4 regions of the Allobosea sp. LjRoot90 genome follow, and region 2 is predicted to be linked to each of the others. Evidence: predicted binding sites of a transcription regulator. Region 2 holds the regulator's gene; each other region holds the start of a gene.

Region 1 (2,195 bases), on a different contig from region 2:
AGCTCCAGCTTTCCGGAATGGGCCAGCGCGCCGCGACATATTGCGGAAAGCGCGTGTGATAGCTCGTGGTGAAGGTCCGCTTCTGGGCGAGGCAGACAGCCCGCGTCAGCCAGCCGATCGGCCCTTCGGTCGCGATATGGATATGGTCTGGGCCGAACTCGGCGATGCGCTTGGCGACGTGGCGGCGCGTCGCCAGCGCGATGCGGATATCGGGGTAGGACGGCAGGCCGACCTGCCAGAAGCCTTCCGGCGTCAGCATATGCGGAGTGACGCCGAACTCCGGCGCCGCCTCGACCATGCGTTCCAGCGATCGCACGACGCCGTTGATCTGCGGCCGCCAGGCGTCCGTCGCGATCAGGACGCGCATCACGCGGCCTCGACGAGGCTCGGTATTGGCGCCGGGCGTGTCGCAGCTGGTGCCGGCAGCGCCGGCTTCTCGCCTGTGAGCCGGTGCTGCGGCCAGCGGATGATCTCGAAGCGGCCGTCGTCGTGCTCGACCACGGCCGTGCAGCTTTCGACCCAGTCGCCGGTGTTGATGTAGGTCAGCCCGTCGATGTCGCGCTGGGCGGCGTGGTGGATATGGCCGCAGATCACGCCATCGGCCTTGTGCCGGCGCGCCTCGTCGGCGAGGCACTGCTCGAACTCGCCGATATAATTCACCGCGTTCTTGACCTTGTGCTTGGCCCAGGCCGAGAGCGACCAGTGCGGCAGGCGCAAGACGCGGCGCACCCGGTTGATGCCGTGGTTGAGCACCAGCGCGACCGTGTAGGCCCAGTCGCCAAGGAGGGCGAGCCATTTGGCGTTGCGCACCACGAGGTCGAACAGGTCGCCATGGATCACCAGCATGCGCTTGCCGTCGGCGGTCTCGTGGACGATGTCGTCGACCAGCGTGATGCCGCCGAACTGCAGGCCGGTATAGTCGCGCAGGAAGTCGTCGTGGTTGCCGGTGACGTAGATCAGCGTAGAGCCCTTGCGCACTTTGCGCAGCAGCTTCTGGACGACGTCGTTGTGCGCCTGGGGGAAATACCAGCCGCTCTTCAGCCGCCAGCCGTCGATGATGTCGCCGACCAGGTAGATTTTCGGCGCGTCATAGGCGCGCAGGAACTCCAGCACGAGGTCCGCTTGCGCTCCGCGCGTGCCGAGATGAAGGTCGGAGATGAAGATGCTGCGAACCTGCTTGGCGTCGCTGTCGTCGCTCATGCTCGCTGGCCTATCTATTGCGATGCCTGCGGCGTGTGTCTGATTTGCACTACGCTTTGATGACGCGGCGGCGAAACCGTGCTTTGCCTCCCTCACAGAAACGGAACCTTCCGGGAGACAAAAGATGGATCTGGGTATTGCCGGCCGCACGGCCATCGTGTGCGCCTCGAGCAAGGGGCTGGGTCGGGGCTGTGCGCAGGCGCTCGCCGAAGCTGGCTGCACGGTCGTCGTCAACGGCCGCGACGCCAAGACGCTGGAGGAGACCGCGAGCGCGATTCGCGCCAGCACCGGCGCCACCGTGATCGCGGTCGTCGCCGACGTCTCGACCAAGGCAGGCCAGGACGCGCTGCTCGCGGCCGCGCCCAATCCTGACATCCTCGTCAACAACAATGGCGGCCCGCCACCCAAGCCCTTCCGCGAGGTGACGCGCGAAGCGCTGCTCGAAGGCCTCGCGCAGAACATGGCGACGCCGCTCGAACTGGTGCAACGTGTCGTCGACGGCATGATCGAGCGGCGCTTCGGCCGCATCATCAACATCACCTCGGCGAGCGTGCTGACTCCGCTGACCGGGCTCGACGTCTCCTCCGGCGCCCGTGCGGGCCTTACCGCCTTCCTGTCCGGCGTGGCGCGCGAGATCGCCCATGCCAACGTCACCATCAACAATATCCTGCCGGGCGTGTTCGACACGGACCGGATCAAGACCGCGACAAACAAGGTCGCCGAGATGCAGGGCATCAGCATCGAGGAAGCGACGAAGCGGCGGCTCGCTGCTGTCCCGGCCGGCCGCCTCGGCACGCCCGACGAATTCGGCAAGCTCTGCGCCTTCATTTCCAGCGCCCATGCCGGCTACATCACCGGCCAGAACTTCCTGATCGACGGCGGCTCGTTCCGGACGAACTTCTGACACCTGGCCGGCCGGGGCGTGTCAGAGTGCGCCCCGGCTCTCTCCTCCAGAACCAAACTGAGACCGATGACCATCGCCTATCGACGCGCCG
Region 2 (2,195 bases):
ATGTGCCGCTGGCCGATGGGCGACCCGACCACCCCGGAATTCCGCTTCTGCGGCGGCCGCAGCACGACCGGAATGCCCTATTGCGCCTATCACGCCCGCATCGCCTACCAGCCGGCTGGCGATCGGCGCCGCGATCGCAAGGTGATCCGCGCCTGACGACCGCCGCCGATTAAACGGTTACAGAAGCCGGCCCCTGGGCCGGCTTTTTTCGTCGACGGCCAGGTTCGATGCACGAGGCATCCATGAACATCCCCGGACCTAGCCCGATCGAATACGCCTGCGCCCTGCCGATCAGGGAGGGGCGGCTCCTGCTGGGGCTGAGGTCGCCGCATCGCCGGAACCGCCCATCCTGCTGGGATACGATTGGTGGTCACCTCGAGCCCGGCGAGGCGGCGGAGACGGCGCTTGTCCGCGAGCTTCAGGAGGAGATCGACATCACGCCGACAAGCTTTCGCCATTTCGAGACCATCGAGACGACGGAGACGGACGGCGTCACCCCCGCGCTGTGGCATCTGTTCACTGTGACCGAATGGACCGGCGGCGAACCCGCGATCAGCAATGACGAACATAGCGAGATCGGCTGGTTCACTTTCGGCGAGGCCCAATTGCTGACGCCGCTGGCGTCTGAGGCCTATCGCCCAGCCTTCGCTCGGCTGGCCGCAGCCTTCGGGCCGGGCACGTAATGGCTACGCTCGCGATCTATGCGGGAGCGGCGCTGGCCGAGATCGCCGGCTGCTTCGCCTTCTGGGCCTGGCTGAAACTGGACAAGCCAGTTTGGTGGCTGCTGCCGGGTCTGGTCGCGCTCGCAACCTTCGCCTGGCTGCTGACGCTGGTCGACAGCCCTGCGGCCGGGCGCGCCTTCGCCGCTTATGGCGGTGTTTATATCGTCGCGTCGCTGGCCTGGATGGCGCTCATCGAGAAGGTCGCACCGGATCGCTACGATCTAGCCGGCGCGGCGCTCTGCCTCGCCGGTGCAGCGGTCATCGTCGCAGCGCCGCGCTGACGGAAGCGTCAGGCGCGCGCAAAGGTCTCGTCGAAGGCGTAGCCGGCGCCGCGCACGGTACGCAGCGGATCCTTGGCATTGGCCGGGGTGATCGCCTTGCGCAGGCGCCCGACATGGACGTCGACGGTGCGCTCGTCGATATAGACGTCGCGGCCCCAGACCGCGTCGAGCAGTTGCGCGCGCGAATAGACGCGGCCGGGCGCCTGCATCAGGAATTCGAGCAGGCGGAATTCGGTCGGCCCGAGATGCAGCTCGGCGCCGGCCCTGCGGACGCGCCGCGTCGTGCGGTCGAGCTCGAGATCACCGGCCGCGAGCAGGCCGGCGACATGGCCGGGCTTGGCCCGGCGCAGCAGCGCCTGGATGCGGGCGATCAGCTCGGGCAACGAGAACGGCTTGACGACATAATCGTCGGCGCCGGTGGCGAGGCCGCGCACGCGCTCAGTCTCCTCGCCGCGCGCCGTCAGCATGATGATCGGCACGCGCTCGGTATCGCGCCGCGTGCGCAGGCGCCGGCAGAGCTCGATGCCGGAGAGGCCGGGCAGCATCCAGTCGAGCAGGACGAGGTCCGGCGTGTGATCGCGCAGATGGAGCTCGGCATCGTCGCCGCGCGCCACGCTGTCGACCTCGAAGCCTTCGGCCTCGAGATTATAGCGCAGGAGCAGGGTCAGCGGCTCCTCGTCCTCGACGATCAGGATGCGTGCGGGCATGTCAGCGTCCGTTCAATCCTGGGCCGGTTCAGCCATTGGCCGTTGGCAAGTCGACGAGGATGTTGGTGGTGTCGAGCTTCGGCCGGGTCTCGTCTATGGACTGGCCGGTGACGAGATAATGGATGGTCTCGGCGATGTTGGTGGTGTGGTCGCCGATGCGCTCGACATTCTTGGCACAGAACAGAAGGTGCGTGCAGAAGGTGATGTTGCGCGGGTCCTCCATCATGTAGGTCAGGAGTTCGCGGAACAGCGAGGTGTAGAGCGCGTCGATCTCGTCGTCGCGGCGCCAGACCTCCATCGCCTTCTGCTCGTTGCTGGCGGCATAGGCGTCGAGCACGTCCTTGAGCTGGGCCTGGACCAGGCGGCTCATATGCTCGAGACCGACGACGGCCCGATGCGGCGGCGAGAACTGGCCGGAGATGGCGACGGCGCGCTTGGCGATGTTCTTGGCGAGGTCGCCGACGCGCTCGATATCGGCGGCGATG
Region 3 (2,195 bases), on a different contig from region 2:
TTGCACGATCTCGACGAGGATATCGGGATGCCGGGTCCGGAATGCACTGCGGAAAGGTTCGAAGAAGGAGGGCGGGAACGAGGTGACGATCTGGACACGGCGCGTCTGCGCCTGGCCGGCGCTCTGCCAGCCGAAGGTCAAAAGGACAAGCCAGAGACAAATGGCGCGGCGGCTCATGAAACCGTCATATAGCCGGCGATCGGACCCGCATAGATCGAGGGGCGCGACTTGCGGCAAGGGACGCCGACCTGTCGTGACCAGTCCCGGACGGATTCGAACGCCTGGTTTTCGGCTTGCAGATCGCCGTGCTGCTGTTCTTCAGCCGAGCAGCGGCAGCGCATAGGTCGGGGTCCGTCCGGCACTGGCGAAGAGCGCGAGGCAGCTCGCCACGTCCATCGCTGCGCCGTCCCAACCGATGTCACCGCGATGGATACCGCCGCCGATGAAGACGCTGTCGATGCCGGCCGCCTGCGCACCCGCGATGTCATGCTCCAATGAATCGCCAATCGCGACCACCAGGCTCTGCTCCAGCCCGAGCCGTGCGAGGCAGCTGCGGTAGATCCGCGGCTCGGGCTTGCCGTGATAGCGCACCGTGCCGCCCAGTTGCTCATAGGCACGCGCGACGAGACCGGGCGCTTCCTGCAGGCCGCCGTCAGGGCTGGCGCGATGCAGGTCCGGATTGGCGCAAACCATCGGCAGCCGGCGCTCGCTGGCGGCCCTGAGCACGTCCATCCAGCCGGCGACCGATTGCCGGGGCGGGTCCATGGTCATCAGCAGAATGAAATCGGCGGCCTCGACGTCATCGGCGAGGTCGAGGCCGAGCCCGTCAGCCAGATGGGCCTCGCCCGCGCGCGCCAGCAGCAAACAACGGCGGCCGAGCGCGCGATGGAACGGCTCGTCGCGCGTCGCCAGCGCCTCGCGGGCATCGTCGCCGGCCGATACGACCTCGCCATAAAGCGAGCGCGCAAAGCCCAGCTTCGCCAGCTGCGCGGCGTTCTCGGTGCCGAGGCGGCCGGAATTCGACAGGATGATCACGCGCTTGCCGGCGCGGCGCAGGGCTTCGAGCGCAGCCAGAGCGCCGGGGTAAGGCCGCACCCCGTCATGCAGCACGCCCCATTGATCGAGCAGGAAGCCGTCATAGCGCGGCACCAGCGCGGCCAGACCGTTCGGAAAGGTTGTGGGAGAAGGCAGCTGCGTCATCAGGGTTGGGGCGATACCGCCCGTCGCGGTGGATAAGGCCACTTAAGTTGCAAAACGACGGCGTCTCGCCTGGCTGGAATATGACAGTTTTGTGTCACATACTATAGCCGGCTCATAACGAAGATCGACCGGGAGAGACGCCAACAATGATCAAGACGCTGACTTGCCTGTCCGCCACGACCTCGCTGCTCCTTAGCCTCGGGCTCGGCGGCGCGGCGCAGGCACAGGACGCCTGCCCCAATCGCGGCCAGCTCGACACGATGTATTGCGACACCAACAAGGATCTCGTCGCCGACGTGCCGACCGAGGCCTCGAAGCAGAAGGACCCGTCGGCGCTGGTCTGGGCCTATACGCCGGTCGAGGACCCCGCCGTCTATGCCAACATCTTCAAGCCGCTATCCGACCACCTCGCCACCTGCACCGGCAAGCGCATCGTCTATTATCCCGTGCAGTCGAACTCGGCCGAGATCGAGGCGATGCGCTCGGGCCGCCTGCATTTCGCCGGCTTCTCGACCGGCCCTACCGGCTTCGCCGTCAACCTCGCCGGCGCGATCCCCTTCGCCGCCAAGGGTTCGGCGGCCGGCGTGCGCGGCTACAACCTCGTCGCCGTCGTCAAGGCGTCGAGCCCCTATCAGAAGCTCGCCGACCTCAAGGGCAAGAAGGTCGCCCACACCTCGCCCTCATCCAATTCCGGCAACCTCGCGCCGCGCGTGCTTTTCCCCGAGCTCGGGCTCGAAGCGGACAAGGACTACAAGCCGCTGATGTCCGGCGGCCACGACAAGTCGATCCTCGGCGTCGTCTCGGGTGACTACGATATGGGCGCCGTCGCCGGCGACGTCTACGAGCGCATGATCGTGCGCGGTACGATCAAGAAGGAGGACACCCGCGAGATCTATCGCAGCGCGATCTTCCCGACCTCCTCCTTCGCCTATGCCCACGACCTCAAGCCCGAGCTCGCCAAGAAACTGACCGACTGTTTCTTCTCCTTCCGCTTC
Region 4 (2,195 bases), on a different contig from region 2:
CGGGTCAGGCTCCGACGAGGCGCACGCGCGGATCGGACGCGGCATAGGCAAGGTCGATCGCGAAATTGACGAGGATGACGGTGCTGGCGACGACGAGGACGCCGAACTGCAGCACCGGATAGTCGCGGCGCAGCGTCGCGCCGACCAGCAGGTCGCCGACCCCGTTCCAGGCGAAGACGGTCTCGACCACGACGGCACCCGAGACGAGCGTGGTGATCTGCAGGCCGAGCACGGTGATCACCGGGATCAAGGCATTGCGCAGCCCGTGCCGCAGGATGATGGCGCGCTCGGACAGGCCCTTGGCGCGGGCGGTGCGCATATAGTCCTCGGAGAGGACGTCGAGCATGGCGTTGCGAGTGTAGCGGGTGAGCGCCGCGACGAAATAGGCGGCGAGCGCGACGGTCGGCATCAGATAGTGGAGCGCGGTGGCGGAGCCGGCGCTCGGCAGCCAGTGCAGGGTGTAGGAGAAGACGAGCAGCAACAGGATGGCGAGGACGAAGTTCGGGACCGCGTAACCCAGGAAGGCGACGAAGAGCACGCCCTGGCCGCGCGGTTGCCCGCGCCAGAGCGCGGCGAGAATGCCGAGCGGCACGCCGACCGCGATGGTCAGTGCGAGCGTCGCAAGCAGCAGGGAAGCGCTCTGCCAGAGCCGTTCGCCGAAGATCACCGCGACCGGCCGCCGCTCCATCAGGCCGAGCCCGAAATCGCCTGAGAGCAGGGACTTCCAGAACAGCAGGTATTGCTCGGCGATCGGGCGGTCGAGGCCCCAATAGGCGATCATCTCGGCCCGCGAAACGGCATCGAGACCCTCCGGCATCAGGAAGTCGATCGGATTGCCGGTCAGCCGCGTCGCCAGGAAGACGGCGGTGATGATCGCCCAGAGGGTGATGGTCATGCGCAGGAGACGGCTGCCTAGGAATGCGAGCATGGCGTCCTCTGGGACGGGCTGCGGATGTCGCCACGCGGCCGGTTGGGCCAGCCGAGACCCGAGCCTTCTGGCAGCCTTCCATGACAGAGTTATGAATATAACTCATTCAACATCAAGTTTGACACTGAGACAATCTCAGTTCATGCATGCCCGACTTCGACGCGGAGTTAGCGGTGCACGCAGCGGACGATATTCGTGGCTGGCTGATCGATCTCGACGGCACATTGATCTGCGGTGGCCGGGCGATGCCCGGTGCCGGCGCCTTTCTCGACGCCTGCGCCGGCCGCTTCGTCGTGGTCTCGAATGATGCCGAGCACACGCCGGCGGAACTGGCGAGCCGCCTGCGGCGGATGGGGCTCGACGTCCCGGCGAGCCGTATCGTGCTGGCGGGAACAGTCGCGCTCGACGAGATCGCTACGCGCCGGCCCGGAGCGCGCGTACTCGTGCTGGCGAGCGACGCCCTGGTGCGCCATGCGCGCGACTGCGGCCTCGTGCCGGTCCGGACGCGGCCCGATATCGTTTTTCTCGGCCGCGACCGGCGCTTCAGCCATGCGCGGCTGGCGCTCGCCGCCAATGCCGTGCGGGCGGGAGCCGAGCTCGTCGTTGCCAACCCGGACCTCGTGCATCCGGGCCCTGACGATGCGGTCGTGCCGGAAACTGGAGCGCTGCTAGCCGCGCTCCTCGCCTGCACCGGCCCGGTGAGTTATCGCCTCGTCGGCAAGCCGGAGCCGACTTTGTTCGCCGCCGGGCTCGCCTTGCTCGACCTGCCGAAACGGATGGTCGCGATGCTCGGCGACAATCCCAGAACCGATGGCGAGGGAGCCCGCCGCTTCGGCCTGCGTTATGTCGAGGTCGCCGGTGGGGTTTTCCCGCAAGGGTATGTCGAGACGACTTGCCCGCGGGAGGAAGGCGTGATCGCCTTGCCGGCATGACCACCTCTCAACGCAAGCCGGATACCGACGCCATGACGGAAAACCCCGAGCGGGCGCGCAATGGCGGACATGACGGCTTCGATGGCGTGATCGAGCGGCTGACGGCGCTGCGCCCGACGCTGCCTCCCACGGCAGCTCGCATCGCCGACGTCTTCCTCGCCCATGCGGCCGAAGTCGTGCACATGTCGGTGACGGAGGTGGCCGAGCGGGCGGAGGCCAGCGAAGGCAGCGTGATCTCGCTTTGCCGGCAGATCGGCGCGCGCGGCTTCCAGCAGGTCAAGATCGCGCTGGCTCGCGACCTCGTGCAGCCGGTGCAGTTCATCCATGAGGATCTC

Evidence for each region. Region 2 encodes PhoB, which activates phosphate uptake and scavenging genes when phosphate is short. Its sites were predicted from a motif close to TGTCATNNANCTGTCAT; they were not measured.
Region 1: ACSQ3M_RS12075 (UDP-2,3-diacylglucosamine diphosphatase) is a predicted target of PhoB. The motif match lies at 1,249-1,265, and genes of this name have one in related genera.
Region 3: phnD (phosphate/phosphite/phosphonate ABC transporter substrate-binding protein) is a predicted target of PhoB. The motif match lies at 1,281-1,297, and genes of this name have one in related genera.
Region 4: ACSQ3M_RS16565 (HAD-IIA family hydrolase) is a predicted target of PhoB. The motif match lies at 1,009-1,025, and genes of this name have one in related genera.

What each region holds. Positions count from the first base shown of each region.
Region 1 is NZ_CAXUTF020000003.1:17,539-19,733, forward strand. Features, by position in the region: gene ACSQ3M_RS12070 (glycosyltransferase family 4 protein) at 1-367, opposite strand, end outside; gene ACSQ3M_RS12075 (UDP-2,3-diacylglucosamine diphosphatase) at 367-1,200, opposite strand; gene ACSQ3M_RS12080 (SDR family oxidoreductase) at 1,325-2,104, shown strand; gene ACSQ3M_RS12085 (N-acetyltransferase family protein) at 2,171-2,195, shown strand, end outside.
Region 2 is NZ_CAXUTF020000006.1:162,451-164,645, forward strand. Features, by position in the region: gene ACSQ3M_RS21430 (GcrA family cell cycle regulator) at 1-156, shown strand, start outside; gene ACSQ3M_RS21435 (NUDIX hydrolase) at 243-683, shown strand; gene ACSQ3M_RS21440 (YnfA family protein) at 683-1,003, shown strand; gene phoB (phosphate regulon transcriptional regulator PhoB) at 1,012-1,710, opposite strand; gene phoU (phosphate signaling complex protein PhoU) at 1,739-2,195, opposite strand, start outside.
Region 3 is NZ_CAXUTF020000012.1:49,582-51,776, reverse strand. Features, by position in the region: gene ACSQ3M_RS27240 (ABC transporter substrate-binding protein) at 1-177, opposite strand, end outside; gene ACSQ3M_RS27235 (TIGR01459 family HAD-type hydrolase) at 319-1,242, opposite strand; gene phnD (phosphate/phosphite/phosphonate ABC transporter substrate-binding protein) at 1,347-2,195, shown strand, end outside.
Region 4 is NZ_CAXUTF020000004.1:240,022-242,216, forward strand. Features, by position in the region: gene ACSQ3M_RS16560 (ABC transporter permease) at 5-928, opposite strand; gene ACSQ3M_RS16565 (HAD-IIA family hydrolase) at 1,102-1,860, shown strand; gene ACSQ3M_RS16570 (MurR/RpiR family transcriptional regulator) at 1,857-2,195, shown strand, end outside.